DNA from 3 places in the Serratia sp. YWN4 genome. Region 1 is predicted to be linked to each of the others. Evidence: predicted binding sites of a transcription regulator. Region 1 holds the regulator's gene; each other region holds the start of a gene.

What was found. The regulator Fur, encoded in region 1, represses iron uptake genes when iron is present. The targets are predictions, from matches to a motif close to ATAATAATGAGAACNACTATCAA.
Region 2: a site for Fur is predicted at 2,977-2,999, ahead of sodA (superoxide dismutase [Mn]). Genes of this name have one in related genera too.
Region 3: a site for Fur is predicted at 5,231-5,253, ahead of feoA (ferrous iron transporter A). Genes of this name have one in related genera too.

Annotation. Positions count from the first base shown of each region.
Region 1 covers NZ_CM147696.1:1,524,723-1,534,769, reverse strand. The annotation lists gene ybfF (esterase) at 1-563, shown strand, start outside; gene ybfE (LexA regulated protein) at 861-1,148, shown strand; gene fldA (flavodoxin FldA) at 1,411-1,950, shown strand; gene fur (ferric iron uptake transcriptional regulator) at 2,280-2,726, shown strand; gene ACX9GT_RS07170 (family 20 glycosylhydrolase) at 2,919-5,582, opposite strand; gene chiP (chitoporin ChiP) at 5,725-7,113, opposite strand; gene glnS (glutamine--tRNA ligase) at 7,695-9,359, opposite strand; gene nagE (N-acetylglucosamine-specific PTS transporter subunit IIBC) at 9,549-10,047, opposite strand, start outside.
Region 2 covers NZ_CM147696.1:5,446,435-5,456,481, forward strand. The annotation lists gene fdhD (formate dehydrogenase accessory sulfurtransferase FdhD) at 203-976, shown strand; gene ACX9GT_RS25030 (AAA family ATPase) at 1,014-2,345, shown strand; gene ACX9GT_RS25035 (HNH endonuclease family protein) at 2,353-2,949, shown strand; gene sodA (superoxide dismutase [Mn]) at 3,080-3,703, shown strand; gene ACX9GT_RS25045 (methyl-accepting chemotaxis protein) at 3,950-5,881, shown strand; gene yiiM (6-hydroxyaminopurine reductase) at 5,984-6,655, shown strand; gene ACX9GT_RS25055 (YibL family ribosome-associated protein) at 6,699-7,061, opposite strand; gene ACX9GT_RS25060 (aminotransferase-like domain-containing protein) at 7,139-8,596, opposite strand; gene ACX9GT_RS25065 (LysE family translocator) at 8,738-9,346, shown strand; gene ACX9GT_RS25070 (MltR family transcriptional regulator) at 9,343-9,903, opposite strand; gene ACX9GT_RS25075 (mannitol-1-phosphate 5-dehydrogenase) at 10,045-10,047, opposite strand, start outside.
Region 3 covers NZ_CM147696.1:315,118-325,164, reverse strand. The annotation lists gene envZ (two-component system sensor histidine kinase EnvZ) at 1-1,110, opposite strand, end outside; gene ompR (osmolarity response regulator transcription factor OmpR) at 1,107-1,826, opposite strand; gene greB (transcription elongation factor GreB) at 2,203-2,679, shown strand; gene ACX9GT_RS01445 (Tex family protein) at 2,773-5,109, shown strand; gene feoA (ferrous iron transporter A) at 5,384-5,605, shown strand; gene feoB (Fe(2+) transporter permease subunit FeoB) at 5,687-8,002, shown strand; gene ACX9GT_RS01430 (FeoC-like transcriptional regulator) at 8,002-8,235, shown strand; gene ACX9GT_RS01425 (YdgH/BhsA/McbA-like domain containing protein) at 8,280-8,564, opposite strand; gene bioH (pimeloyl-ACP methyl ester esterase BioH) at 8,812-9,582, opposite strand; gene gntX (DNA utilization protein GntX) at 9,626-10,047, shown strand, end outside.

The sequences.
Region 1 (10,047 bases):
AGGATCTGCTGACGTTGCTGGATGATTTGCAGTTGGATAAGGTCATCGTCATCGGCCACTCCATGGGTGGTAAAGCCGCCATGGCGCTCACGGCGATAGCCCCTGAGCGGGTTGAACGGCTGATTGTGATCGATATCGCCCCGGTGGCTTATAACACCCGCCGCCACGACAAGATTTTTGCTGCTCTGCAAGCGGTCACCGATGCCGGTATTAGCCAACGGCAACCGGCGGCACAGCTGATGCGCGAATATCTGGATGAAGAAGGCGTGATCCAGTTCTTGTTAAAGTCTTTTCATGCCGGAACCTGGCGCTTCAACCTGCCGGTATTGATCGCACAATACGCGAGCATGATCGGCTGGCAAAATGTCCCCTCTTGGCCACATCCAACGCTATTTATCCGCGGTGGGCTTTCGCCTTATGTGCAGGATGAGTACCGCGAAGACATTGCCCGCCAATTCCCGCAGGCCCGAGCTTACGCCGTCGCAGGTACCGGCCATTGGGTTCATGCGGAAAAACCGGACGCTGTGTTACGGGCCATCCGCCGCTTCCTTGATGAAGCCTGAAACAAAGTGGTGAAAAAACGTGCTAAAGAGAACGAGTTAGCGCGTTTTTGGCTAAGTTAAGCATTGTCGTTGCTCTATCTGCTGGGGTAATATGGCGCGCTATTTCCGACGTCTTTCAAGCTGCTATAGCTTGGGTCCTGCGGGGATATAATTTTGCCGCCCAGTTCAACGTGCAAACAAGCACTTGGCTGGAGGTAAATTTGGCTTAGGGTTTATTGGCCCGAATGGTGTTAACTGAACCGTCTGGAAGTGTGAAAACGCTTTCTGATGCAAACTCCCTTGCAGTAGTCCGCAACAATGGCAAAAGAACAAACGGATCGCACGACGCTGGATCTGTTCGCAGATGAACGCCGTCCGGGGCGACCGAAAACCAACCCGCTTTCCCGTGATGAACAGCTTAGAATCAATAAGCGTAATCAGCTACGGCGTGACAAAGTGCGTGGATTACGGCGTGTGGAGCTGAAAATCAACGCAGACGCCGTGGATGCTCTGAACAAACTGGCGGATCAGCGCGATATCAGTCGCAGCGAATTGATTGAGCAAATGCTGCTGGCAAAACTGGCGGAAGAACAGCCAGAATCATGATCTCTTCAGCCGCACGCGCGGCGCGGCGTTAAGGATGACGCCGGATCAACACCGCTGGTACTGATCCCCCCGCATCGCATAAATGCGATAAAACCCCAGAGCACATTTCTGGCATGATGGTTATTTACCGGTAAGAGAGAGTCACCACGTTGAACTCTTGCCTTGATCTTACGTAAGACGATACCCAAAGGCTCGACGTTGCAGGTAAGCAACCCACGAACACCAAAGGTATATCCACTGAATTAAAAAGGTTATCTGCAATATGGCTCATGTAGGCATTTTCTTTGGCAGCGATACTGGCAATACCGAAAACATTGCCAAGATGATCCAGAAAAATCTTCAGCAAAAATATGGCAAAGACGTGGCTGAAATTCACGACATTGCCAAAAGCAGTAAAGAAGATCTGGAAGCTTTCGACATCCTGCTGCTCGGCATCCCCACCTGGTATTACGGTGAAGCCCAGTGTGACTGGGATGACTTCTTCCCAACGCTGGAAGATATTGACTTCAACGGCAAGCTGGTGGCGCTGTTTGGTTGTGGTGACCAAGAAGACTATGCAGAATATTTCTGCGATGCGATGGGTACCATCCGTGACATCATCGAACCGCGTGGTGCTGCGATCATCGGCCACTGGCCAACCAAAAGCTACCACTTCGAAGCCTCTAAAGGCTTGGCAGACGACCATCACTTCGTCGGCTTGGCTATCGACGAAGATCGTCAGCCTGAACTGACCAACGAACGCGTAGATGCCTGGGTTAAACAAATCAGCGAAGAGCTGAGCCTGGCCGACATCGTCGGCTAAGCCCCCCTCCAGATATTGTACAAAAGCCCTGCAAAGCGCATAGTGTCGGCTACAGGGCTGCTATCGGTATCACGGATTAGAGTAATAGAAGCTACAAGTCTGTAACTTCCCGCACTATCAGGGTAAACTGCGGCATCGGTTTATCCCATCCATCAAGACGTTGCATATACCCTTATGCAATAGTGCAGATATACCTTTGTTAACAACCGACGGTTTCTATTTAGAGCAAGCGGTTCTATAATGAGACGCAATTAATTCTTTTTGTGCCGACCAATGCCATAGGCGAAAACGCCCCAACTTGATTAGCACAGTAACAGGACTGAATCCGCATGACTGACAACAATAACGCATTGAAGAAGGCCGGCTTAAAAGTCACGCTTCCGCGACTCAAAATTCTGGAAGTCTTGCAGGATCCGGCATGCCATCACGTCAGTGCGGAAGATCTGTACAAAAAACTGATAGATATGGGTGAGGAAATCGGCTTGGCAACGGTTTATCGCGTACTGAATCAATTTGATGATGCGGGCATTGTGACTCGTCACAATTTCGAAGGCGGTAAATCCGTGTTCGAACTGACCCAGCAGCATCATCACGATCACCTGATTTGCCTGGACTGTGGCAAAGTGATCGAGTTCAGCGACGAACCTATCGAAGTGCGTCAGCGTGATATCGCCAAACAGCACGGTATTAAGCTCACCAATCACAGCCTGTACCTGTACGGCCATTGTGAAGTAGGTGATTGCCGCGAAAACGATACGCTGCATGACAAGCGATAACTCTGGCCTGCCAGAATCGAGAAACCGCCTTAATGGCGGTTTTTTTGTGCCTGCGATTTACAGACAAAAAAATCCCCGGACAGGCCGGGGAAAATGATAATTCCAAATATTGCACTCTCTTGCAGCACTTCTTTCTGACACGGACTACACCTACAGCCCATCCGCCGACACGCAGATGGGCTGAGTTTTGGCTTAGGCTTTTACCGGCTCGGCACGGCTGAAACGTTTGCCATCCGGGCTGACCGCACGGATTTGAACATCACCCGCAACGGCCGGGCGAGCACGATCGTCATAGCGCTGCCACTGTTTGCCGCCATCGGTAGAATATTCAATAGCCAAACCAGGCAAGGAGATATTAGCCTCCAGCTTGCCATCAACAACGCGTGCTCCCGGCACTGGCAGACGGTAGCTCACGCCACCTTTATCCAGCTTGGCCAACTCACGTTGCCCGATCAGGTTGGCAAAGTGCAGCCAGTCCTTTTCCAGCGTCTTGGTATCGACATGATGGGTTTCGCCACCTTTGTATTCACGACCGGCTTGATAATCCTGCTCCCAGCTCGCACGGTGCCAGGCACGTTCCGCAACAGACAGAGCACGTGGATAAATCATGTATTCCATTTGCTGGTCGGTACGCACAACTTCACTCCACAGCTGAGCTGAGAGGCCATAAGCACCCGGCCATGATTTGTCACTCTTGGCGGTGAAATGGTTGCCATCGCGGTCAACCGAGGTTTCAGCGTTTTGCGGCAGGTTGTTTGGTGCGAAGCTGAAGATCTTCTGCTCATCGCTGAAACGGGTGCCCCAGTAGTAACCATGCTCTTCCGGGGTCACTTCATAGGGGAAGTCCATATAGACGTAATCCGGGTTGGAGATCACCACCTGATAGCCCTTGTTCGCCCAGTCGTTGGCTGAGTCGAAGCCGCCCCAGAACAGGGTATCCCAGAAGTTCACCGTAACATTCTTAGTCGCGAAGGCTTTCGAGTCTTTGGCATCTTTCAGGCCATCCTGCCACGCCTGCATGCTGTCAATGCCGTGCGCTTTCACCAGTTGGCTGACTTCAAGCCCGAAGTAGCTCGGCAAGTGTTCCATATCTTCCACTTTGCCGTCTTTGATGATCGCCTGACAAACCTCAGACTTGGCCCATGGCTTGTCTTCTTTGCTCAGATCAAGAATGCCCTTGCCCGCTTCCGGCTTCTTCACATCGGTATAACCGGCACCCAAGCGGATGTTCTTCGCTTCATCCCCACCAAAATGCCAGGTTTGCAGTGGTTGACCGGCTTCTTTGTGCATCTGGGCGACTTCACCAATCACTTTATCAACAAAGTTTTTGGATGAATCCAGGCACGGGTTCAGGTAGCTCTGACGGTTAAAATACTGCACCGAGGTGGTATTGGACGTATCGGTCGGATCCACCAGGCGGAACTCATTCGCCTCTTTCTCTTTACCTTCAGCCAGCAGTTTCTTGTAGCGCGCTTCCATGGAAACGATCGCAGCGCGGGCATGCGCAGGCATGTCAATCTCTGGGATCACTTCAATCTGGCGTGCCTGAGCATATTTAACGATGTCGATATAGTCCTGACGGGAGAAGAAACCACCGTGCGGCTCTGGGCCTGAACCGTATTGCGGCAGCAGACAGGTGGTTTCGCTCAGGTCATGGCAACGCTGGCCACCCACCTCGGTCAGTTCCGGCAGGCCTGGGATCTCAATACGCCAGCCTTCATCATCCGTCAGGTGGAAGTGGAATTTATTCAGCTTATAGGCCGCCATCTGATCCAACAGACGCAGCACCGCATCTTTATGGTGGAAGTTACGCGCCACATCCAGGAAGATGCCGCGGTATTGGAAACGCGGTGCATCTTTGGCATCCAGCGTGGCAATCTTCTTGCTGCCGTCAGACGGGATCAGCGACAGAATGGATTGCAGGCCATAGAACACCCCGGCCTGATCGAAGCCGGTGATCGCAGCCCCTTTCTCACCAATCTTCAGTTGGTAAGCGCCTGGAACCGCCAGATCGCCTTTAAATGCGCCCGGTTGAATATCGGTTTTGATTGGATAACCACCAGCATGGTTTGCCACGCCCAGCAGTTCAAAACGCTTGGCTGCCGCATCTGCCGCTGGTTTGGTCAACGCGCTTAGATCCAAGGCAACACCTTTGCTCAGATCCACATCATGCTGATGAACCTTAACTTCCATCGGCGTTGGCATAATCTGGCCACGCAATGCTGCCGCTGGCAGCACTTTCAGATCCTGATTCTTGGTGAAGCGGCTTTCTGGCACCATCAGAATGTTATGGTCATCCTTGGTACGCTTCCACTGGTCACCGGTGAACGGGGTAACAAACTGGTTCACATCTTCGGTATCGGTATTCGCCAGGATCTTAGGCTTGGCATCACCTGAAGTGGCATACCAGCGCGGCAAGAAATCACTGTGGAACACCTGCCAGTATTCGGCAATAATCGGGATTTCAACGGCCTGCTTGGCCGGGAAGCTGGTGAATTTGTCGGTAGGTTCCAGCTTGTACAGATCGCCAGTGATATGGGTAATCTTGAACTGTTCGTTATCCACTTTCAGCGTCTGACGCGGACTGTGGAAATAAATTGCCCAGTCTTTATCTTTGATTTCCTGGCCATCGTTGGCCAGAGTGATCAACACCTTATTACAAGATGCCCAATCGGCACCCAGCTTGGCGCAATCAACACCATTATCAGCTGCACGGTTATCCAGCATCTTAAGATTCACTTTCAGCTGGCTGAGTTGATCAACAACCTGCTGGTTAGCCATGGCTGAACCCACGCTGCCAAATAGCCCGACGGTGGCGGTCAGGGCTGCAAGAGCACTCATCTTGAACTTGTTCATCTTCAACCTCTTCGGTAATCCGTTGTTGTTATCGCGAATCTCTTGCCCGATTTTTCGCTGCGTGCCTTTGCTTTAGAACAGGTGGCGGCAAGATTCGCTTTTAAAGCGTGATTTCCCGGCGGCATGGCCACCGGGGAAAACATTAGAAGATAGTGAATGGGGCAATAACGATGAATTTAACGTCTCTCTCATCTTGGAAAATGTTGCCGTAACCACCGCTCCAGCTAGGCAGATCGGAATGGTTGTCGTATTGCGTGAAGTGCAGTTTGAACAGCGTGCCTTTGGCACGGCCATCCTGCAAGGTATAGGCCGCATCCAGGCTATAAGCGCTCTCTCTCAGGCGCTGGCTCTGATCGTAAATCGGGTTAGTGCTTGGCTTCGCGTCCCAGGCATAAACATAAGAGGCACCGACCGACATGCCAGGAATATCCCACTTGCTCAGGTCATACATCACGCCGCCGTAAACCGCTTTTTCGCCGTTGGCGTTAAAGTCGGAACGGTTATCCCACCAGATATCAAGACGGCCGTTGGAAGAGGCATAAGTCGGGGTCATACGTTGCAGGAAGAAGCCCTGGTTACCCTCAGCCTTGACCATGGTGCCTTCCAGGCGCCAGTTGAACTGACCGGTGGTATAGCCGAAGGTCAGCGCCTGCAACCAAGCCAGACCATCATAAATGCTGTTAGGGTCACGGCTGTCACTGACGCGGTCTTCAGCGCCGTAGAACTGATAGCTGGTGGTCAGTGGATTGCCCGCAACATCAAATTTGTAAGAGGCTTTGGTGAAATACTGATTCACATACCCCTGTGCCTGACCGAAAGCAGCTTCCAGCACCAGATCGTTTTTGAAATCGTACTTGGCGCCCAGTGAATGCAGGTAGGAAACGCGGGTGGTGCGGTCATTCTGACGGAAATCATCCATCTCGAGATGCCAAGGCGCTTTATACTTGTCGGTCCACATGTAGGAGAAGCTCAGAGCTCCGGAGTCACCGTAGTCAAAGTTGGCACCAGCCTCAGCCCCTTGATAGGTGCCTGGCATAAAGCTCCAGTGTGGAGCCAGCAGCGTCTGGCCGCTTGGCTGGATATAACCCGCACGAGCCCACATCGGGCCATATTTGAATTTACCGGCGGCTTTGTACAGGCTGATACCGCTTTTATCGCCGGAGTAATCTTCATCATAGGTACGATTACGGCTGGAGAAGGCGATTTCGTTAGGGTGGCCACTTTCACTCGACTCTGCCATTTCGATGGCGGTAAATGCCGCCACATCGACACCAAACATGTCGGCCGCATAACCAGACGAGAAATCGAGGTTGGCGTTCCACGTTGAGTGGGAAAGGTTGGTTTTGAACTCACCGCTCTCAACGTCTTTGCGATCGCGTTGACGTTGCCAGTAATAAACCCCACCGGTCATCGTCGAATCATCGATAAACCCTGCCGCTTGCGCTTCAGGCGCCATAACAAACCCTGTTCCTAACAATGCACCCGCGATGGCGAGTACCAGCGTTTTACGCTGAGCACCGTGCGTACCCATAGAAAATTCCTCTTTGACTTGACTTTAAAAGTGCGCCCGCCAGTGTTCACCACTGCCCTGAACGGCCGCTAATAAAAACCCGATCGGGTAAAAGTTCTGCTGATAGGAGAAAACTCCGCTCAGCTTTATTGCTAGCGCTAGACTATTTTTCGCGACGCGAATTATCAAATGAAAAATGAGAGAGAATTGTCAAAGTATGACAAAGAGCACATATCGATGAGATTTTGTTACACGAATGAGCAATATCTTTTTTTGAATAAAAAATTCAATAAAATCAGAATAAATACTGATATCCAGGTAAATACCCTAAGAAAAGAAAGATTTCAGCCTGATAAAAACAAATACTTATGAAAAAAATGAGAGCGCTCTACAAATGATATTAATTTGCATCGCGAATATATAGAAGAGAGTTATACCCGCAGTGCAAAATATCAACATCAGGGGATTTCACAGCGAAAGAGCAGAGATAACGCCACGTTATCGGTGAAAAAAGGGGAGTGCCACAGAGGAAAAACGAGTTATTTCAAGCAATAAAAAAGCGCAACCTAAGTTGCGCTTTAAAACAGTGACAAAATCAGCGTTTATTCGCCCATTTTAGCCCAGGTATCCCGCAGGCCAACGGTGCGGTTAAACACCAGATGCTCCGCAGAAGAGTAGCGACTATCGGCACAGAAATAGCCTTCACGCTCAAACTGATAGGCTTTCTCTGGCTGTGCCGCCGCCAGGCTTGGTTCAACAAAGCCGTGCTTAATCACCAACGATTCCGGGTTGATGGTAGCCAAGAAATCCTCTGCCGCTGCCGGGTTAGCGACACTGAACAAGCGATCGTACAGACGGATTTCCGCTGGCAGCGCGTGTGCCGCAGACACCCAGTGGATCACACCTTTCACCTTACGGCCATCGGCAGGATCTTTGCTCAATGTCTCAGGATCGTAAGTACAGAAGATGGTGGTGATTTCACCCGCGGCATCTTTCTCTACGCGCTCGGCCTTAATCACATAGGCATTACGCAGGCGAACTTCTTTACCCAATACCAGGCGCTTGTACTGTTTGTTGGCTTCTTCACGGAAGTCGGCACGATCGATATACACTTCACGGCTGAAGGGGACTTCGCGGCTGCCCATTTCTGGCTTGTTCGGATGGTGAGGCATGGTAACCATCTGCACATCATCCGTCATGTTCTCAATGATCACTTTTACCGGATCCAGCACGGCCATGGCACGTGGGGCATTCTCATTGAGATCGTCACGAATGCAGGACTCCAACGCCATCATCTCAACGTTGTTGTCCTGTTTGGTCACACCGATGCGCTGGCAGAACTCGCGGATAGACGCAGCAGTGTAGCCACGGCGACGCAGGCCGGAAACGGTCGGCATACGCGGGTCGTCCCAACCTTCCACCACATTCTCGGTCACCAGCAGGCTCAGCTTGCGCTTTGACATGATGGCGTACTCAAGATTGAGGCGTGAAAACTCATACTGGCGTGGATGGCACGCAATAGTGATGTTATCCAGCACCCAGTCATATAGGCGGCGGTTGTCCTGAAACTCCAGCGTACACAGCGAATGGGTGATCCCTTCCAGCGCATCGGAAATGCAATGGGTGAAATCATACATCGGGTAGATGCACCATTTATTGCCGGTCTGATGGTGCTCGGCAAACTTGATGCGGTAGATCACCGGATCGCGCATGACGATGAACGGTGATGCCATGTCGATTTTGGCACGCAGGCACACGCTGCCTTCGGCAAACTCGCCGTTGCGCATCTTTTCGAACAACGCCAGGTTCTCTTCCACCGAGCGGTTGCGGTAAGGGCTGTCCTTCCCCGGTGCAGTCAGGGTGCCGCGATACTCGCGGATCTGCTCAGGCGTCAGTTCGTCGACATAGGCCAAGCCTTTACCGATCAGCTCAACCGCATACTGGTGCAGTTGATCAAAATAATCGGAAGAATAGCGAACGTTGCCGCTCCACTTGAACCCCAACCACTCCACATCGTGTTTGATGGAATCAACAAATTCGATGTCTTCTTTTACCGGGTTGGTGTCATCGAAACGCAGGTTACACTTGCCTTGGTAATCCTGCGCAATGCCAAAATTCAGGCAGATGGATTTCGCATGGCCGATATGCAAATAGCCGTTCGGCTCCGGCGGGAAGCGGGTCTGTACCGACGAATGCTTGCCTGACGCCAGATCTTCATCAATGATCTGACGGATAAAATTAGTTGGGCGGGCTTCTGCCTCACTCATGTCATTATTCCTCGAATGCAAAGCGCTACACATAACCACCTATGTTCCAACAAGCCACGTCTGGAAACAACCGTTAGTTTCACGAAAATAGGCTGCGCCGTACAAAAACAAAAAGGCGGGAAAAGATCGCTCTTTTCCCGCCAAGGTTATGACTTGTTTAACGCCCGAAATAACTCGGGGGAAACAGGCTTACTTTTGAATCTCGAACAGTTTGGTCTGGCCAGCAATCACATGACCGGTTGCCAGCGCCGTCAGGCCTGCGTAATCATCCGCATTACTGACCACCACTGGGCTGATCATTGAGCGCGCATTGGCATTCAGGTATTCCAGATCCATTTCCAGAATCGGCTGACCTGCTTTCACCTCTGCGCCTTCTTCCACCAGGCGTTTAAAGCCCTGGCCATTCAGCGCCACGGTGTCGATACCCATGTGCACCACAATTTCCGCGCCTTTATCGGTTTCCAGACAGAAAGCATGGTTGGTGTTGAAAATCTTCACCACGGTGCCATCGGCTGGCGCTACCACGATTTTGTCGGTTGGGCGAATTGCCACACCGTCACCCACCGCTTTGCTGGCAAAAGCTTCGTCAGGCACCTGGTCCAGCGCCACAACCTCACCGGTTACCGGCGCTACCAACACCTGGAAAGAGGCTTTCTGCACGTTAGGCACCGCCTGCGGCTTCACTTCT
Region 2 (10,047 bases), 1.6 Mb from region 1:
CGTGTTGTCACATTGTTTCAAATGGCGCTTTCCCCGGCAAAGCGGGAAGCGCTAAAATCGCTATTCTTATGTTGGCTTGGCCAGAAGGCCGCAACGACGCCGCGATGATATCATAGCGGACTTGGGGTTGTTACAAACAGGTACCACTAAAGTGAACAATATAGACCCAAAGCAACCCATAAACGCGACTGCGATCACAGGCATGATCCAGGCTCCGGTATTTCAGCGCGGGCAACTCTCTCTTGAGCAGCAAGACTGGCTGGCGGAAGAGGTTCCGGTTGCGCTGGTTTATAACGGCATTTCCCACGTGGTGATGATGTGTACCCCCAAAGATCTGGAGGCCTTCGCCCTGGGTTTTTCCCTGTCAGAAGGTATTATCGACTCACCGCGCGATATCTACAGTATAGAGGTTAATCCCACCTGCAACGGCCTTGAGGTGCAGATTGAGCTTTCCAGCCGCCGCTTTAGCGGGCTGAAAGAGCGCCGCCGCGCGATGGCGGGCCGCACCGGCTGCGGCGTCTGCGGTATTGAACAGTTGGCAGATATCTTCCGCCCGGTCGCCCCGCTGCCTTTCACCCAAACATTTTCGCTCGCCAATCTCGATCGTGCATTGGGGCAATTGCGCCAGGTGCAGGAAGTCGGCCAGCATACCGGCTGCACCCACGCCGCCAGTTGGATCTCGCCAGAAGGTGAACTGTTGGGCGGCTGCGAAGACGTCGGCCGCCATGTGGCGCTGGACAAAATGCTCGGCCTGCGCGCCAAACAGGGCTGGCAGCAGGGGGCGATCCTGGTTTCCAGCCGCGCCAGCTATGAGATGGTGCAAAAATCGGCCATGTGCGGTGCCGAGATCCTGTTCGTGGTCTCTGCGGCGACCTCGCTGGCGGTAGAAATCGCCGAGCGCAGTAATTTAACGTTAGTAGGCTTTAGCAAACCCGGCCGGGCGACGGTGTTTACTCATCCGCAGCGTTTGAGTTAACTTGGTTAAAATTTATTCCCAACGGAAAGGTGAATTTATGCGACAACCCTATCGGATTGAAAGCATTACTCTGCGTGATATTGGCGTATTTGAACATACGCGCTTTGACTTTCCGCCAATTAAAAGCATTGAGGCAGATAATAAAAAAGCAGAGATTCATATATTCACCGGACCCAATGGCTGCGGGAAAAGTACCTTGCTGTATGCGTTGGCGGCGATTTTTGAGCATGATAATGTTAATAACAAACTGCTAAAAGCGCGTTTTATCACTGGCGGGAAAAATAAAGTCAATTTTTCATTTTCAGGTGATGAGGGTTGTTTCTCTGGCTTTTCTGAAGAAATGTTGAAAATAAACCATGCGGCCACCTCAATAAAGATGGCCCCGGCTATTCTTGATAGCTACCATAGCATCACATCAAAGAACTTAACCGGCCCTCTATTTCCATTACTTTTTGCTGCATTCGCCTATTCAGGTGTTAGAGAAGATCACTCATTAGCTAAAGTCAGCAGCATCAGCCAAATCAAAGAATCTCCATTTGATAAAGCACTCTCTTTTACAAATACGGTTCGCCCAGGGTTATTGGTACAATGGATAGCTAATAATAGAACGAAAGTCGCTTTATCCCAACTCTCTGGAGATAATGCCAATGCTGAAAAGCAAAAGCTTTCCTTAAAAAAAATACAAGAATTCATTTATGATATTTGCAATGTAAATCTAGATTTTACTTTAGACAGCAATCTGGAACTGCGTATTACTCTTAACGGGGTAATAATGGATTTCAATGTGCTACCAGAAGGATTGAAGTCTATATTAAGCTGGATTACCGACTTAGCTTTACGTATTGAGTCAATCAGTTGGAAAATAGGTCAGGGAAAACCTGATATTTTTTCTCAACCCATCATCCTGTTTCTGGACGAAGTGGATATTCACCTGCACCCCAAATGGCAGCGCCGTATTCTGCCCGCCATTCAAACGCTGCTGCCCAATGCACAGGTGTTCGTTTCCACCCACTCCCCCTTTGTGGTCGGTTCCGTTGAAGATGCCTGGGTTTATCGCCTGCCTGAGCCACAACAGAATATTTGCCGCGATCCACATATTGCCGATGTTATCAAACCAGAACCGTCATCCGCAGGTAAAAGCTATCAACTGATTCTGGAAGAGGTGTTTGGTGTACCAGAACAATTTGATGTGGAAACAGAGCAGCAACTCGCTGATTTCTACCGGTTGCGTAACAACTATCTGGCTAACCCCACGGACGACGGCCAACTGAAAGCGCTCGCCAATCTTCTGAGCAAAAAAAGTGAGGAGGTTTCTGCCATCATTAGCATGGAATTACGTCAATTAGCGCGGCTGACCAAAAAAGATTGAGGTGCCCATGTACAAATTTTTCAGGGAAGAAACGCCTCCGTATTTAGCGGAATGTTGGGAAGCATTGACAGAAAAATTTATTGCCGCAAAAAATAAGAATCCAAAGTATAAATTCGATTGGTATAAAAAATTCGAATACGAGCAGACATTATCTCTTCTATTTTCTATGACACAGGGGCACTGCGCTTTCTGCGATGGTGGCAACATTGGCGCGGAGAGCCGCAGAACCATTGAACATTTTCGGCCTAAAAGTGATTACCCAACATTGGCCTATAAATGGGAGAATCTTTACCCGTGCTGTGACCAATGCCAAAGCCAGAAAGGCGAACGATTCGATATCGGCCTGTTGGCGCCGGATGATGTGAATTATCAATTTAACGATTACTTTATTGCTAATTATCTTACCGGAGAAATCGAACCATCAGGATTCGCTAACAATGCGGCTCAACAGCGAGCGCGTATCACGCTTGATCATTACGGCCTAAATCTTCCGGAAAGGAAAACCAGCCGTCAAAGAGAGCGCAAGCGTTACCATCTACGTGATCGAGAAACTGATATTAAAGACGATTTCAGTTACCGCTACTTCTTAGACGATCTCGATTAGCACAAAAACCACACAACCCATAAGGCATTGATAATCATTTTCAATATCATTTAATCCCTTATAATGGGAGCCGATTGCTTATGCGGTGCTCATGCCTTGCGCCGCCCAACACCCATTGGAGATGATGATTATGAGTTATTCACTGCCATCCCTGCCTTACGCTTATGACGCACTGGAACCGCATTTCGATCAGCAAACGATGGAAATCCATCACACCAAACACCATCAGACCTACGTCAACAATGCCAACACCGTGCTGGAAGCTTACCCTGAGCTGGCTTCGCTGAGCGTTGAAGCGCTGATCCAGGATCTGGATAAAGTTCCTGCCGACAAACGCACCTTTATGCGTAACAACGCGGGCGGCCACGCTAACCACAGCCTGTTCTGGAAAGGCCTGAAAACCGGTACCACGCTGAGTGGCGATCTGAAAGCCGCCATCGAGCGTGATTTCGGCAGCGTCGAGAAATTCCAGGAAGAGTTCGAGAAAGCCGCAGCCACCCGTTTCGGTTCCGGCTGGGCCTGGCTGGTGCTGAAAGGCAACAAGCTGGCCGTGGTTTCCACCGCCAACCAGGATAGCCCGCTGATGGGCGAAGCCGTCTCTGGCGCTTCCGGTTTCCCGCTGGTCGGCCTGGACGTGTGGGAACACGCTTACTACCTGAAATTCCAGAACCGCCGCCCGGATTACATCAAAGCCTTCTGGAACGTGGTGAACTGGGACGAAGCGGCAAAACGCTTTGCCGAAGCGCAGAAGTAATTCTGTTAGCCCTGATGATGATGCCCGCTGATGCGGGCATTTTTTGCCCACTCATAACTAAAGCCCTAATGCTTGTCAGTTAAGGCTAACCAGTTCCCTCTCCCACAGGGAGAGGGAGGCCACACCTTTAGCACCTGCTGCATAATTATGCAGCTTTGCGCTTAACTGACCGGCATTATAACTAAAGCCCGCCCTTTTCCTGCCGATATTGCGTTTAACTAACAAGCGCCTCAAAAGGAAAATCTTATGGCGGCACTGAAGACATTGGCAGGAAAGTTCACCCATCTCACCGTAGGTAAAAAGCTTTCGTTGGGATTTAGCCTGATTTTATTACTGGCCATCATTATCGCCAGCACCGGGGGTTACTACCTTCGTCTCATTGAATCGCGCACCGAACGCATCGATTTCAGCTATCAGATAACCAGCGAAATCAGCCAGGCGAAATACGCCCGCGCGATGTTCGGCCAAACCTACAAAATCGACTATCTGAACAATAACCGCACGCATATCGAGAATGTGGTCAAGCTGATCAATCATGCGCAGGAACTGAATTGGGATCCACAAAGCCGTAAAGAGCTGGAATCGCTGAAAGCGCTGATGGGCAAGTATCAGCAGCAGCGAGATAGCTTCCAACAGGCCGTGACAAAGAAAGACGCAGTGCGTGCCACCTGGAATATGTCCGAAGTGCAAGACAGCTTGAGCCAGATCGGACCACAGTTAGCCCAGGGCGATCTGCCGTTGGCTTTTGCCCAACTTAACCAGAAGCTGACGTTAATCCGCTACGGTGCCCACGGCCTGCTGCTGAGCCCGAACAAAGAGTCAGAAGCGCCGCTGCTGGTTGCCATCGACGACGCCCGCAGCGCGGCCAATGCGCTCAGCCAACGTTTACAGGATACCGATCGGCCATTGCTGCAACCGTTGCTGGCGGCGCTGGATGAATATAAAGACCGTATTGCGGCTTACCTACCGGCTTATGAAAACGAACAAAAGCTCAGTCAGCAATTAGGCGACACCGCCCAGAAAGTCGATACGCTGATCGGCGTGTTTATGAAAGATGAACTGGCGCAAACCAACAGTAATATCGATACCGCCCAGATCCAGATGGGCATCATTACCGTGATCACGATTCTCGCAGGCCTGCTGGTGTCATGGCGCATCACCTTGCAAATCACCCGCCCGCTGCACACCACGCTGGAACTGGCAGAACGCATTGCCACTGGCGATTTACGCCAAACGCAAACCAGCACCCGCCGCGATGAGTTGGGCCAATTGCTGAACGCCGTAGCGGCCATGAGCCAGAATCTGCGCGATATGATTGAGAAAATCCAGATGGGCATCAGCCAGGTGTCTACCGCCGCCGGGGAAATTGCCGCAGGCAATACCGATCTCTCCTCACGTACCGAGCAGCAGGCGGCGGCAGTGGAAGAAACCGCCGCCAGCATGGAACAGCTCACCGCCACGGTGAAACAGAATGCCGAAAACGCGCATCATGCCAATCAGTTGGCAACCGATGCCTCACAAACCGCACAGCAGGGCGGCCAATTGGTGAGTCAGGTTGTCAGCACGATGCGTGATATCTCTAGCAGTTCGCAGCGGATCGCCGAAATTACCACCCTGATCAACGGCATTGCCTTCCAGACCAATATTCTGGCGCTGAACGCAGCGGTGGAAGCTGCCCGGGCCGGTGAACAGGGCCGCGGTTTCTCGGTAGTGGCCAGTGAGGTGCGCAATCTGGCGCAGCGCAGTGCGCAGGCGGCGAAAGAGATTGAAGGGCTGATCGCCGAGTCCGTCAGCCGCGTTCAAACCGGCACCGCCTTGGTGGAAAATACCGGCAATACCATGGAGCAGATCGTCCGTTCAGTCACGCACGTGCGCGATATCATGGCAGAAATTGCCGCCGCTTCTGACGAGCAAACGCGTGGCATCGCGCAGATCGGCCAGGCTATTGTGGAAATGGATCACACTACCCAGCAGAACGCTGCTCTGGTGGAAGAGTCCGCCGCCGCCGCAGATTCGCTGGAAGAACAGGCGGAAATGCTGCTGCAAAGCGTTGCGGTGTTCCGTTTGGCAGAACATGCTGAGCCCGTCGAAGCGAAAACGGCAATGGTCAAATCACCGCTGGCAGCAAAACCGCGAGAAACCTCCACGTTAACGGAAAACAACTGGACCACTTTCTGATGCCCCCGCCTGATCGGCCAGGCGGGTTATGCTGTTGCTCTCTATCCACTCAGGGTATTCTGGGCTACGCCCTTGGTTTGCACTATGAAAGTGGAGGTTATTATGCACCACCCTGAGGTTTATACCGGTAGCATCCAACCCTACGCAGGCATGCGGCCCAGCGCCATTGCCAAACGCCGGGTCGATGGCGCAGTGATACTCACGCCGCTAGGTTTGATCGGAGATGAACAGGCAGAAAAAGCCCATCATGGCGGGCCGGATCGCGCGCTCTGCCACTACCCGCGTGAACATTACGCCCACTGGCGCGAGCAGTTCCCGGCACAGGCCGAGTTGTTCAATGCTCCGGCGTTTGGCGAAAACCTTTCCACCCTCGGCCTGACCGAAGACAACGTGTTTATGGGCGATATCTACCGCTGGGGGGATGCGCTGATCCAGGTCACTCAACCACGTTCACCGTGCTTCAAACTCAACGCGCATTTCGCCATTGACGATCTCTCGGTGCTGATGCAACAAAGCGGCCGTTGCGGCTGGCTGTACCGCATCATTTCGGCTGGCATGGTCAGCGGCGATCGGCCGCTTGAGTTGGTCACCCGCAGCAGCGACGTTTCCGTCGCCGAGGCGGTTGGCATTGCCTGGCACCTGCCGTTCGACAAAGAGCAGTATCGCCGCCTGCTGGCGGTGGCCGGGCTTTCTGCCAGTTGGAGCAAAACCATGCTGACGCGCATTACCGCCAGCAGGATTGAAGACTTCAATCGCCGCTTGCTCGGCCACTGAAGTAGGGAAAAGAGCGCCTGGGGCATCCCCCAGGCACTGAGGTTCAGAAGGCTTTTTTCGCGTAACCGGTGACCGCTTTCAGGCCCATCTCACGGCCCAGCGCCGTCATCGGATGCACCACGATCAGGCCGCGCACGTTTTTCTTCAACGTACCCATATCCGCCTGCTCTTTCTTGGTGATCTCACGGCTGAACGGCAGTTGGCTCAGCTTCTGTGCTTCTGCACTCAGCTTCTCTACGCGCACGTGCTTCAGGCGTTCAATTTCTGCCGCCAGCTTCTCTTTTTCTTTGGTGTGCTGCGCGATCAGGTCAATATTGCCCTGTTGGATCACCACAGTATCTTTATGGTTCAGTGCGTCCAGCAGGTCGCTAAGGCGCTTAATCTCTGCCTTTTCTATCTCTTTCATGGTTTTTGGCCTGTTTGTGCCGCTATCGGCACGCTAAAAATGATGCAGGCAGTATAGCAAAACGCCGATCGTTCGTCTTACGCAATTCCCGGTGGCAGCCCGCTCATTTCGCAGGCTTTGGCCCCCACGCGCGCCAGCGCCTGGGTGTAGCGGGCATCAAACGGATAACAGCAGGAAAGCCGCAGCCCGTTGCGATAACGCCCGCTGGGGGAATACAGCGTGCCCGGCGTCAGGCAGATCTGTTCTTCCAGCAACTGATGGAACAGGGCTACCGAATCTACCGCCAGCGGGAACTCGACCCAGAACACAAATCCCCCCGCGGGCTGCGTCGCCCGCGTGCCGCGCGGGAAATGGCGGGCGATCAGCGCCCTGGCTTCTTCCACCTGTGCGGCATAACGTTTGCGCAGGTTGCGCAAGTGATGATCGTAACCGCCCGCTTCCAGGAACATCGCCAAGGTTTCCGACAACAGCAGTGACTCTGACATAGATGAGACCGCTTTCAGCTTGTGCAACGCTTCGCTGAAGCGCCCACCGGCCACCCAACCAATGCGGAAATCCGGTGCCAGCGTTTTGGTAAAGCTGGAGCAGAACAGCACCCAGCCATCGCGATCGAACGCCTTTACCGCCGGGCTGAGCGCACTGCCAAATTGCAGTTCGGCATACAGGCCATCTTCAATCAACGGCACCTGGTGATCGTTCATCAAGCGTGCCAAGCGTTTTTTCGCCGCCAGCGGCATGATACACCCGAGCGGGTTTTGCACCGTCGGCATGGCGATCAGCGCATTGAGCCGCTTTTCCTGCAACAGCAACTCCAGCGCATCCAGCGACAGGCCGTGCTGCGGGTCGGTGGGGATCTCCAACGCTTTCAGCCCCAGGCTGGCGAGCAACGGCAGCAGGTAAAAATAGGTTGGCGATTCCAAGCCCACGCAGTCACCCGGTTTGGTGGTGGCGCGCAGCGCCAGTTGCAGCGCCTCCATACAGCCGTGCGTCAGGGTGATATCCCCTGGCTCCAGCAGCATACCCAAGGTCATTGAGCGCCGGGCAATCTGCTGGCGCAACCGCAGGCTGCCGGGTGGCAACGCGTATTGCCCAATCAGGTTTGGCTGGCGGCGCAGTTGTGAGGCGAGCATGCGCCCCAGCTTGCTGCCGGGATAAAAATCGCTGGTTTGCGGGCAGGCCAGCGACAGATTGGTAAATGCCGAGTTCTGCTGGGCGGCGAACACCGTATCGATCAATGCCAGCACATCATCCGCCGGTTTTTCTATGCGGTTACTGGGAGCCGAGGCGGTTTTCAGCGCTGGTAACGTGGCACGCACGTAGAAACCGGACTGCGGCCGCGCTTCGATCAGCCCACGGTCTTCCAACTGTCGATAAGCCGCCACCACGGTATTGATACTGACGCTGTGGGTCTGCGCACAGCGCCGTACCGAAGGCAGGCGGCTGCCGGGCAACAGGGTGCCACGGCGAATGGCTACCGCCAGCGTATCGGCCAGTTGCCGGTAACGAATGTCTGGGATCTCATCGAGCAGGGTCACAGTTTGGCTCCAGGTAATGGGTACAGTTTAAAAATAGTGAAACTGTAACCATAACAATACTGCATTTCTGGCTCTGTCACCATCCAGCCTCGGCCCTTATGCTGATAGCCAACCCGCATCCATCCCTTTTAGGAGCTTTTTATGCTGGACTCAGCCTTTGTCAGTTACGTTACCGTGATGTCGATTACCCCCGGCCCCAACAACCTGTTGCTGGCGTCGTCCGGCGTCAACTTCGGTATTCGCCGCACCTTGCCGATGTTATTTGGCATCGTGGCCGGTTGTGCCGTACAGCTCGCGTTGACCACCACGCTGCTGGCCGTGGCCCTCAGTTGGGTGGGCGCAATTCGCTTTCCGTTGGCCGTCGTCGGTTGTACCTACCTGCTGTGGCTATCGTGGAAGCTGTTCAAAGCCGCGTCACCGGATGCCAAACAGCAGGCGCAGCCGATGCGCTTTATCAATGGGGCGCTGTTTCAGGCGATCAACCCAAAAGTCTGGCTGATGGCGATTAACGTGGCGATCCTGTTCGCCCCGCGCGAAGGGGCCACGCTTAGCCAGACGCTGCTGATCATTGCCAGCTTCAGCGCAGTGAATATTCCCTGCGTACTGGTGTGGGCATTGATGGGCGATCGGCTGCGCCACGCGCTGCGCATGACCTGGAAGCTGAGATTATTTAACGCGGTGATGGCGGGATTAATGGCCACAACGGCATTGTGGCTGCTGTTTGACGAGTGGCGTATGGCCTTCGCTTAAGGCTTTTGCGCGCCGAGCGGAGAAAGGCGAGAGGGTTGTTTGGCTCCGATACCGGCCAGCAGTTCGGTCATCGACAGCACCATGGTGGAACGCACCATCTGCTGGTAACGCTGGTGCTGCATGGCAATCAGCGATTCATCCGCTTCGCCGGGTTGCAGAAAGGTCGGCACCGGCGGCAAGGCGCTGACGCAGTGAAATTCGCTGAAAGGGCCAAGGATTTCGTCATCGATAAAGCGGTATTCCGAGCCATCGTGATTCAGTTCTTCACGCATCGCCATCAGCAGTTCGGCATCTTCATATTCATGGCGTGAAATCACACCTAAGCCATACATCAGCTTGAGGCGGACCGAAAGTTCGCCCAGCGGCCCTTCGCCAGACAATAGCGGTTCTACGGCATATTTCACCGCGTAGTCGTCTTTACGGAATACCTGAACCACCAATACGTTAAGCGCTTCTGCCAGCAGATCGACCGCTGCAATCAGAAAACTGCGCACCGTTTTGCCTGCGTTCAGCTTTTCCAACACTTTATTTTCAAATGCCTGTGCTTGTTCCATCATCGCTTTTCGAATGGCGTGGGGATTGTACTTTAACACTCTATAGGCTTCATGTTCCGTTGGTGAACGGACTGCGCAGCATACACGGAGTCAGTCAAAGAGGTCGAGCATCGCCCGACCTCAAAATGGCAAATAATTAACAGATTA
Region 3 (10,047 bases), 1.2 Mb from region 1:
CTGGAACCAGCCGCGCTGCAACTCGCGCCCGCTGCTGACCTTGATCCAGCCATTGCCATAGCGGGCAGCATTCACCACCATGTTGGCCGCCGCGCGCTTGATTGATAACGGATGCACATTCATCATTAATTCGCCCGGTAGGATGTCCGTTTCAATGACCCGCTCATAACCACTTTCTGCCGCTACCACTTCGCCCAGAATGGCGTTCAGATCGCTAATCTCGGTCTGCATTTCCTGGCCAGTGCGCAGGTAATCAATAAACTGCTCGATGATGGCATTACACTCTTCGATATCTTTATTGATCGACTCCGCCAGATAGCCATCTTCGGTGCTCATCATTTCGGTCGCCAGCCGGATACGCGTCAACGGCGTGCGCAGATCGTGACTCACCCCGGCCATCAGCAGCGTACGATCGTCGGCAAGTTGCTTCACGCCAGCCGCCATCTGGTTAAAGGCCCGGGTCACGGAACGCACCTCAGAGGCACCATATTCGCGCAACGGCGGCGGAATAATCCCTTTTCCCACCTGCAAAGCCGCGTGTTCAAGCTCAACCAGGGGGCGATTCTGGATACGGATAAACAGCCAGGCACCGCCAATCGCCAGCAGCATGATCGCCAAGGTGTAACGGAACAGCGGTGAGAAATCACCCTGATGAATTTCGGTCAGCGGAACGCGCACCCAGATGTCCGGTTGCAGCCAGGTTTTCAGCCAAACCACCGGCGAGTTTTTGTTCACCTCAACGCGGACGTCAGTCGGCCCACCCAGTTGCTGCGCCATCTGCTGGCTGAGGAATTGATAGTGCTGCGCCCAGCGCAAGCCACTCTCCTCCGCCGCAGCGTTGGTATACAGGGAAATACCCAGCTCACGGTAGATTTCACGGCGGAACGCCGGTGGCACTTCCAGCAGCGTGCCATCCTCCAGTTGCAGCCGATCGGTCATCAGCATACGGACTTCATAGGCCAAAACCTTGTTGAACTGCTGCAAACTTGGCAGGATGGCGAAGTTGAGCACCACCAGATAGGTCGTCACCAGGCTGACGAACAGCAAGGTGACAATCAACAGTAAAGTTCTGGCAAACGAGCTACGCGGTGAAAAGCGCAATCGCTTCATGCCTTAGTGCCGTCCGGCACGAAGACGTAACCCAGGCCCCAAACGGTCTGAATATAACGAGGATGGGCCGGATCTTCCTCGACCATGCGGCGCAGGCGAGAAATTTGCACGTCGATGGAGCGCTCCATCGCGCTGTATTCGCGGCCACGAGCCAGGTTCATCAGCTTATCGCGTGATAACGGTTCGCGCGGATGGCTGACCAACGCCTTCAACACCGCAAACTCACCGCTGGTGAGCGGCATAGGTTCATCTTCGCGGAACATTTCGCGCGTGCCCAGGTTCAGTTTGAATTTGCCGAAGGCGATCACCGCTTCTTCTTGCGAAGGCGCACCAGGCAGTTCATTGGCCTGACGGCGCAGCACCGCACGAATACGGGCCAACAGTTCACGCGGGTTGAACGGTTTAGGAATGTAGTCATCGGCACCGATTTCAAGCCCGACAATGCGATCCACTTCTTCACCCTTGGCGGTGACCATGATGATCGGCATCGGGTTGCTTTGGCTGCGCAAGCGGCGGCAGATAGAAAGCCCGTCTTCACCCGGCAGCATCAGATCCAACACCATCAGATGGAAAGATTCGCGCGTCAGCAAGCGATCCATTTGCTCAGCGTTGGCCACGCTACGAACCTGAAAGCCCTGCTCCGTTAAATAACGTTCTAAAAGCGCACGCAGGCGCATGTCGTCATCGACGACCAGAATCTTATGATTTTCTTGCATTGTGTTACTCCCAAAGGCTGTATTGCCTGATTCTAGGCTGTGGCCGGCACAGATGTGTAAGCACTGCTGGCGACGGTTTGGCAACAGCCTTGTATTGTTAAAAAACCCCGTCATTACTGACAGCATTTAATGGTATACATTCTAGCCGAAATTGTTACAAAGCTTATTCTTTTGCTCAGATATCAACTGTTTTCACTTAAGTATCGGGCCAGGGCTCATCAAAAAAACCCTTGCTTGCGCTTGTTTACACCGGCAGCAGAAAATCCCAAAGCAGTGGTTTTGGCAGTGTACCGTAGAGATACCGATAAAAAACTCACCCAATGACCCGTTTATGCGAGAATCCCCAGATTAACGGCTGACTGCAAGGTGGATAACGATGAAAACATTGCTGATTACCCGTGAGGGGTACGACAAGCTGAAGCAAGAACTGGACTTTCTTTGGCGTGAAGATCGCCCGGAAGTGACCAAGAAAGTCACCTGGGCCGCCAGCCTGGGTGACAGAAGTGAAAACGCCGATTACCAGTACAACAAAAAGCGGCTGCGTGAAATCGATCGCCGCGTGCGCTACCTCACCAAATGCCTCGAGCAGTTGAAAATCGTTGATTATTCGCCGCAGCAGGAAGGCCGGGTGTTTTTTGGTGCCTGGGTGGAGATCGAAAACGATGAGGGTGAGATCAAGCGCTTTCGTATCGTCGGTTACGATGAGATTTTCGGCCGTAAAGACTACATCTCCATCGATTCACCGATGGCCCGCGCGCTGCTGAAAAAGGAAGTGGGCGATAGCGCCACGGTGCAAACGCCTGCCGGTGAAGCGTTTTGGTCGGTCAATGAGATCACCTATGTGAAAGAGTAAAGGAGCATGTCAGCCCGCTGCGCTGGCATTTTATCCCTGCAAACCGTATAACTATCCCCCTCTTGATTATCGTGCTGAACAGATACCCGACTTATGAATGACCCACTGAGCCGCATTATTGCAACAGAATTGCAGGCCCGGCCGGAGCAAGTTGACTCCGCCATCCGCCTGCTGGATGAAGGTAATACCGTGCCGTTTATCGCACGCTATCGTAAGGAAGTCACCGGAGGCCTGGACGACACCCAACTGCGCCAGTTGGAAACCCGCCTGGGTTACCTGCGTGAACTGGAAGATCGCCGCCAGACCATCCTCAAGTCCATCGACGAGCAAGGTAAACTGACCGAACAACTGGCCGGGGCAATTAACGCCACCCAGAGCAAAACCGAACTCGAAGACCTCTACCTGCCGTATAAACCCAAACGCCGCACCCGTGGCCAGATCGCTATTGAAGCCGGTCTGGAGCCGCTGGCCGACTTGCTGTGGCAAGATCCGCAGCAACAGCCAGAACAGGCGGCCGAACGTTATGTCGATGCCGACAAGGGCGTTGCCGATGTCAAAGCGGCGCTAGACGGTGCGCGCTATATCCTGATGGAGCGCTTCGCCGAAGATGCCACGCTGCTGGCTAAAGTGCGCGACTACCTGTGGAAAAACGCCCATCTGGTGTCCAAGGTGGTGGAAGGCAAAGAAGAGGAAGGCGCGAAATTCCGCGACTACTTCGATCACCACGAACCGATTTCACAAGTGCCTTCTCACCGTGCGCTGGCGATGTTCCGTGGCCGCAATGAAGGGGTACTGCAACTGGCGCTGAATGCCGACCCGCAGTTTGAAGAAGCACCGCGCGAAAGCCAGGGCGAGTTGATCATCATCAACCACCTGAACCTGCGGCTGAATAACGCACTGGCCGATGCTTGGCGCAAAGCGGTGGTTAACTGGACCTGGCGCATCAAGGTGCTGTTGCACTTGGAAACCGAACTGATGGGCACCCTGCGTGAGCGTGCGGAAGACGAAGCGATCAACGTTTTCGCCCGCAATATGCACGATCTGCTGATGGCCGCCCCGGCCGGTATGCGCGCCACCATGGGCCTGGATCCAGGCCTGCGTACCGGTGTCAAAGTGGCGGTGGTCGATGCCACCGGCAAGCTGGTGGCGACCGATACCGTCTATCCACACACCGGCCAGGCCGCCAAAGCGGCTGCGGTGGTTGCCGCATTGTGCATTAAGCATAAAGTGGAACTGGTGGCGATCGGCAACGGCACCGCCTCCCGTGAAACCGAGCGTTTCTTTGCCGAACTGCAACAGCAGTTCCCAGAGGTCAAAGCGCAGAAAGTGATCGTCAGCGAGGCCGGTGCTTCGGTGTATTCCGCCTCCGAACTGGCGGCGCTGGAATTCCCGAATCTCGATGTTTCGCTGCGCGGTGCAGTGTCTATTGCTCGCCGCTTGCAGGATCCGCTGGCCGAACTGGTGAAGATTGACCCTAAATCCATCGGCGTTGGCCAATACCAGCATGACGTCAGCCAAAGCCAGTTGGCGAAGAAGCTGGATTCAGTGGTGGAAGACTGCGTAAACGCCGTGGGTGTTGATCTGAATACCGCGTCCGTGCCTTTATTGACCCGCGTGGCCGGTTTGACGCGCATGATGGCGCAGAACATCGTCACCTGGCGTGATGAGAACGGCCGTTTCAGCAACCGTGAACAGCTGCTGAAAGTCAGCCGTCTGGGGCCAAAGGCCTTTGAACAGTGCGCGGGCTTCTTGCGTATCAACCACGGTGATAACCCGCTGGATGCCTCAACCGTTCACCCGGAAACCTACCCGGTGGTGGAACGCATTCTGGCCGCCACCCAGCAGGCGTTGCAGGATCTGATGGGCAACTCGAACGCCATCCGCAACCTGAAAGCCAGCGATTTTACCGATGAGAAATTCGGTGTGCCAACGGTGACCGACATCCTGAAAGAGCTGGAAAAACCGGGCCGCGATCCGCGCCCAGAATTCAAAACCGCCACCTTTGCTGAAGGCGTGGAAACGCTGAACGATCTGCAAGTCGGGATGATTCTGGAAGGTTCGGTCACCAACGTCACCAACTTCGGCGCGTTTGTGGATATCGGCGTGCATCAGGATGGCCTGGTGCATATCTCCTCGCTGGCAGATAAATTTGTGCAGGATCCACACACCGTGGTGAAAGCCGGTGATATCGTCAAAGTGAAGGTGATGGAGGTCGATCTGCAACGCAAGCGTATTGCACTCAGCATGCGCCTGGATGAGCAGCCGGGCGAAGGTTCATCGCGCCGTGGCAGCAACAGCGCTCCAGCACGCGACAACGCTTCACGCGCGCCTGCCAATAAAGCCGCGAAACCACGCAGCACCAGCACCACACCGGCCAACAACAGCGCCATGGGTGACGCTCTGGCTGCCGCATTCGGCAAAAAACGCTAAGCCTAACGGCAGAGGGTGGCGCTCACTCCGCCCTCTGCCACACAATATTTCCACTAATTTTTGATACACCGCAAGAAAGTAGTACAATTAGCGGTCAATAACCCTGTTTTTTGTATTGATTACGATAATCGTTCTCACTATTATTGTGTTGCGTGTTTATTGGGCCATGCCATGGCTCAGCTGTTTTGGCTCTATTTACCTCCTCGGGTAGCCTGGGCAAAACTGTTCTGAAAGTGCGTTCCAACGGGAACGCTTTGATCACCAAGAAGGTAATATGCATCTTCTTCCTAAACAGACTTATAAAATTACCGGTTTCTCCAGTGAAATCAGCCCCGCTTACCGGCAGAAGCTGCTGTCGCTCGGGATGCTGCCCGGCTCATTATTTGAAGTAGTCCGCATTGCACCACTCGGCGATCCAATAGAAATAAAAACCCGCCGCGTCAGCCTGGTGCTGCGGAAAAAAGATTTGGACCTGATCCTGCTCGACGGCCAGTAATCACACGCCGCCCCCCGCCTCAGGCTTTTGCCGTGCTTCTGCGCATGGCCGGTACTTAATTTACTGATATCACGTTGGATTATGAAAAAAATCACCATTGGCTTGATAGGTAATCCGAACTCAGGGAAAACCACACTGTTCAACCAGCTTACCGGTGCGCGCCAGCGGGTCGGTAACTGGGCCGGGGTTACGGTTGAACGCAAGGAAGGCCAGTTTGCTACAGCGCAATCGCAGGTCACTCTGGTCGATTTGCCCGGCACTTATTCGCTCACCACCATCTCCGAACAGACTTCTCTTGACGAGCAAATCGCCTGCCATTACATCCTGAGTGGCGATGCAGACTTGTTGATCAACGTGGTAGACGCGTCAAACCTGGAGCGCAACCTTTACCTGACGCTGCAACTGCTGGAGCTGGGCATTCCCTGCATCGTGGCGCTGAACATGCTGGATATCGCCAGAAGCCAGCGTATCGAGATTGATCTTGCGGCCCTGTCTGAGCGCTTGGGTTGCCCGGTCGTACCGCTGGTTTCCACCAAAGCCGACGGCATTGGCGTGCTGAAACAGATGATCGACGGTCATCGGTTCAATCAGCTCAAAGCGTTGGTGAATTACCCGCCGCTGCTGCTGCATGAAATCAATCGGCTGACCGATGCCATGCCGCAGAACTTGCCCACCGAACAGCGCCGCTGGCTGGCGCTGCAAATGCTGGAAGGGGATATTTATAGCCACCAGTTGGCCGGAGATGCCGTCGCTTTACTGCCGGATGCCAGGCAAGCGCTGCAACAGCAGCAGCAGGAAGATCCGGCACTGGTGATTGCCGATGCCCGCTATCAGTCGATCGCCACCCTTTGCGATGCCGTCAGCAACGCGCAGCAAGCCCTGCCGAACCGCCTGACCGAAATGCTGGATAAAGTGATCCTCAACCGCTGGCTCGGCGTGCCGATTTTTCTGCTGGTGATGTACCTGATGTTTCTGCTGGCGATTAACATCGGTGGTGCGCTGCAACCGATCTTCGATCTCGGTTCGGCGGCCATCTTTATTCAGGGGATCCAATGGATCGGTTATACCCTGCATTTCCCAGAATGGCTGACCATTTTCCTGGCGCAGGGCGTCGGCGGCGGTATCAATACCGTGCTGCCGCTGGTGCCGCAGATCGGCATGATGTACCTGTTCCTGTCCTTTCTGGAAGACTCCGGCTACATGGCACGCGCCGCCTTTGTGATGGATCGCCTAATGCAGGCGCTCGGCTTGCCGGGGAAATCCTTCGTGCCGCTGATCGTCGGTTTCGGCTGCAACGTACCGTCGATCATGGGGGCACGCACGCTGGATGCCCAGCGTGAACGCCTGATCACCATCATGATGGCTCCGTTTATGTCCTGCGGTGCGCGGTTGGCGATCTTCGCCGTATTCGCTGCGGCGTTCTTCGGCCAAGATGGCGCTGGCGTGGTGTTCTCGCTGTATATGCTGGGTATCGTGGTCGCTATTCTTACCGGTCTGGTGCTGAAATACACCATCATGCGCGGTGAAGCGTCACCGTTCGTCATGGAGTTACCGGTCTATCACGTACCCCACCTGAAAAGCCTGCTGTTGCAGACCTGGCAACGCCTGAAAGGTTTTGTGCTGCGCGCCGGGAAAGTGATCGTCATCGCCAGTATCTTTATTGGCGGCCTGAACAGCTTCTCGTTCAGCGGCAAGCCGGTAGACAGCATCAATGATTCAGCGCTGGCCTCGGTTTCCAAAGTGCTCACACCGCTGCTGCAACCGATGGGCGTGCATAGCGATAACTGGCAGGCGACCGTCGGCCTGGTCACCGGAGCAATGGCCAAAGAAGTGGTGGTGGGCACGCTCAACACGCTGTACACCGCCGAACACATCACCAATCAGCCGTTCGACGCCGCCAATTTCAACCTGCTGGATGAATTGGCGGCCGCCCTAGATGAAACCTGGCAGGGTCTGAAGGGCACTTTCAGCCTCAGCGTACTTGCCAACCCGATCGAAGCCAGCAAGGGCGATGGTGAAATGGGCGCAGGCTCCATGGGGGTAATGAGCAGCAAATTCGGCACCTCAATTTCTGCTTACAGCTATCTGATCTTCGTGCTGCTGTACGTGCCGTGCGTTTCGGTGATGGGTGCGATTGCCCGCGAATCGAGCCGGGGTTGGATGACCTTCTCCATCCTGTGGGGGCTGAATGTGGCCTACTCGCTGGCCACCCTGTTCTACCAGGCAGCAACCTTTAGCCAGCATCCGCAATACAGCCTGGTGGTGATCCTGTCGGTACTGGCCTTCAATGCCCTGCTGTTGCTGGCATTACGTAAGGCTCGTAGCCGCGTGACCATCCGCCTGCGCAACGCAACGCCTGCCGCCTGCTGTCAAAACCCGCAAGGTGATTGCCACTGATGGCCAGCCTGTTACAGATCCGTGATGCGCTCGCCTTGCAGGGCAGCGCTCAGGCGCAGCAGTTGAGCCACCAATTGGCAACGCCGCTGCCGCTGGTTGAAGCCATGCTGGAGCGTTTAACCGATCTGGGTAAAGTGGAGCGTATCGAGCAGGATAACAGCGAATGCCTGAGCGGCAGCTGCAAGCGCTGCCCGGAAAGATGCAGTACGGTAGTTTATCGCTTGAAAAACTAGAGACAAAAAACAGGGGCGCACGCTATGCGCCCCTCGTTAGCAGATTATTTCTTATCTTTGTACACTTCGGCGGCCGCACTGAACTTGCCGTGCTCGCGAGCAGCCACAACCACGTAGTACTGCCCACCTTTCTCGTCAGCCAGTTTGGACAATTCCTCTTTCAAGTCCATTGGATCGGTGGCTTGGGCAGTTGAAGTGATCATGCCAATTTTCTCGTACTTGCCTGGTGCCTTATCCAAATCTTCCTGAGTGAGCAATGTTGCCGCCATTGTGCTGAAAGACGCGAAACCCACAACCAATGCTGCAACCGTCATCTTCAATGATTTCATGACCATACCTCTAAGCGGATAAATGAGTTGTTATGAAAGCCGTTAACAATAAATAAAGGATCGATACGCCACGACATGCAACAACCCCAGTGAAAAATACATGCAGTTTTCTCACCGTTCGCCACACATCTAGCCCTTCATATATCGAATCAGCCTGCTTTTTTATCCGCCAATTAGTTGACCTTGTAGCGCTATTTTGTGCCTTTTTTAGCCGCAATCAGGGTGATATCAGCGCGAAGCCGCGCGCCTACCGGGTTGCAGCAAATTGATTAATAATGCTGGTGAATTCTTCAGGGTGAGAGATAAAAGGCGCATGGGCCGCTTTAGGGATCACCACCGAAGATGACTGTGGCCACCACTCATCCAGCAGTGCTGCCACCTTGCGTGGCACCAAACCATCCAGGTAACCATAAATGCGCAGCACCGGCATCGCTGGTTTGGCCAATTGCTGCCGCTGATCCACGGTACGCAGCATATCAAGCCCGCTATTGAGCACCGCGACACCCGGTGTCGGTTGATTGAGCACCACGGCTTTTAACAGGCGCGCATCCTGGCGGGCACTTTCGGTCCCCAAGGTTTGCAGCGCCAGAAAGCGCTCTACGGTACGGTTGAAATCCTCGCTGAGCTGCTGCTTGAAACCGCTCAGCACTTCTGGGCGGATCCCCGGCCAGTCATCCTGCGCAGCAAAGCAGGGCGAAGAGGCCACGGTAATCAACCCTGCTACCCGCTCAGGCTGCATCAGTGTAATCTGCCCGGCCACCAGCCCGCCCAATGACCAGCCCAGCCAATACGCGCGCGCGGGGGCTGCCGCCAGCAGGATTTCCGCCATCTGTTGCAGCGATAACGCGCCATAACCCTGGCTGCGGCCATAACCCGGCAGATCGACCAGGTGAACCCGAAAATGCGGCGTCAATCGCGCCAATGTGCAACCCCATACTTCAGCGTTCAATCCCCATCCGTGCAGCAGCACAAGATCGCAATCGCCCTCGCCCATTGTTTGCCAATACAGCGCTGTCATCAGTTATTGTCCTTCTGAACTCGTTCCGTCACGGAGGACGGCTATGCTATCAATCTACAGCCGCTGTTGGCTATGTCGGCAACCATTACGGCTGATGCAGCAGGGCATTTGCAGTTACTGCCTGCGCGAACTGCCCGCCAAACCCATCAGTTGCCCACGCTGTGGTTTACCTAGCGGCGATCCGCACCAGCCTTGTGGCCGCTGCCTGCAACGGCCACCGCCCTGGCAGGCACTGGTTTTTGCCACCGACTATCGCCTGCCTATCAGTAGCTTAATCAAGCGTTTCAAATTCCAGCGCACGCCGGAACTGGCCCCAACGCTGGCGCGGTTGCTCCTGCTGCATTGGCTGCAAGCGCACCGAGAGCAACATCTGAACAAACCGGACATCATTTTAGCGGTACCCTTACAGGATCGGCGTTGTTGGCGCAGGGGTTACAATCAGAGCGATCTGCTGGCCCGGCCACT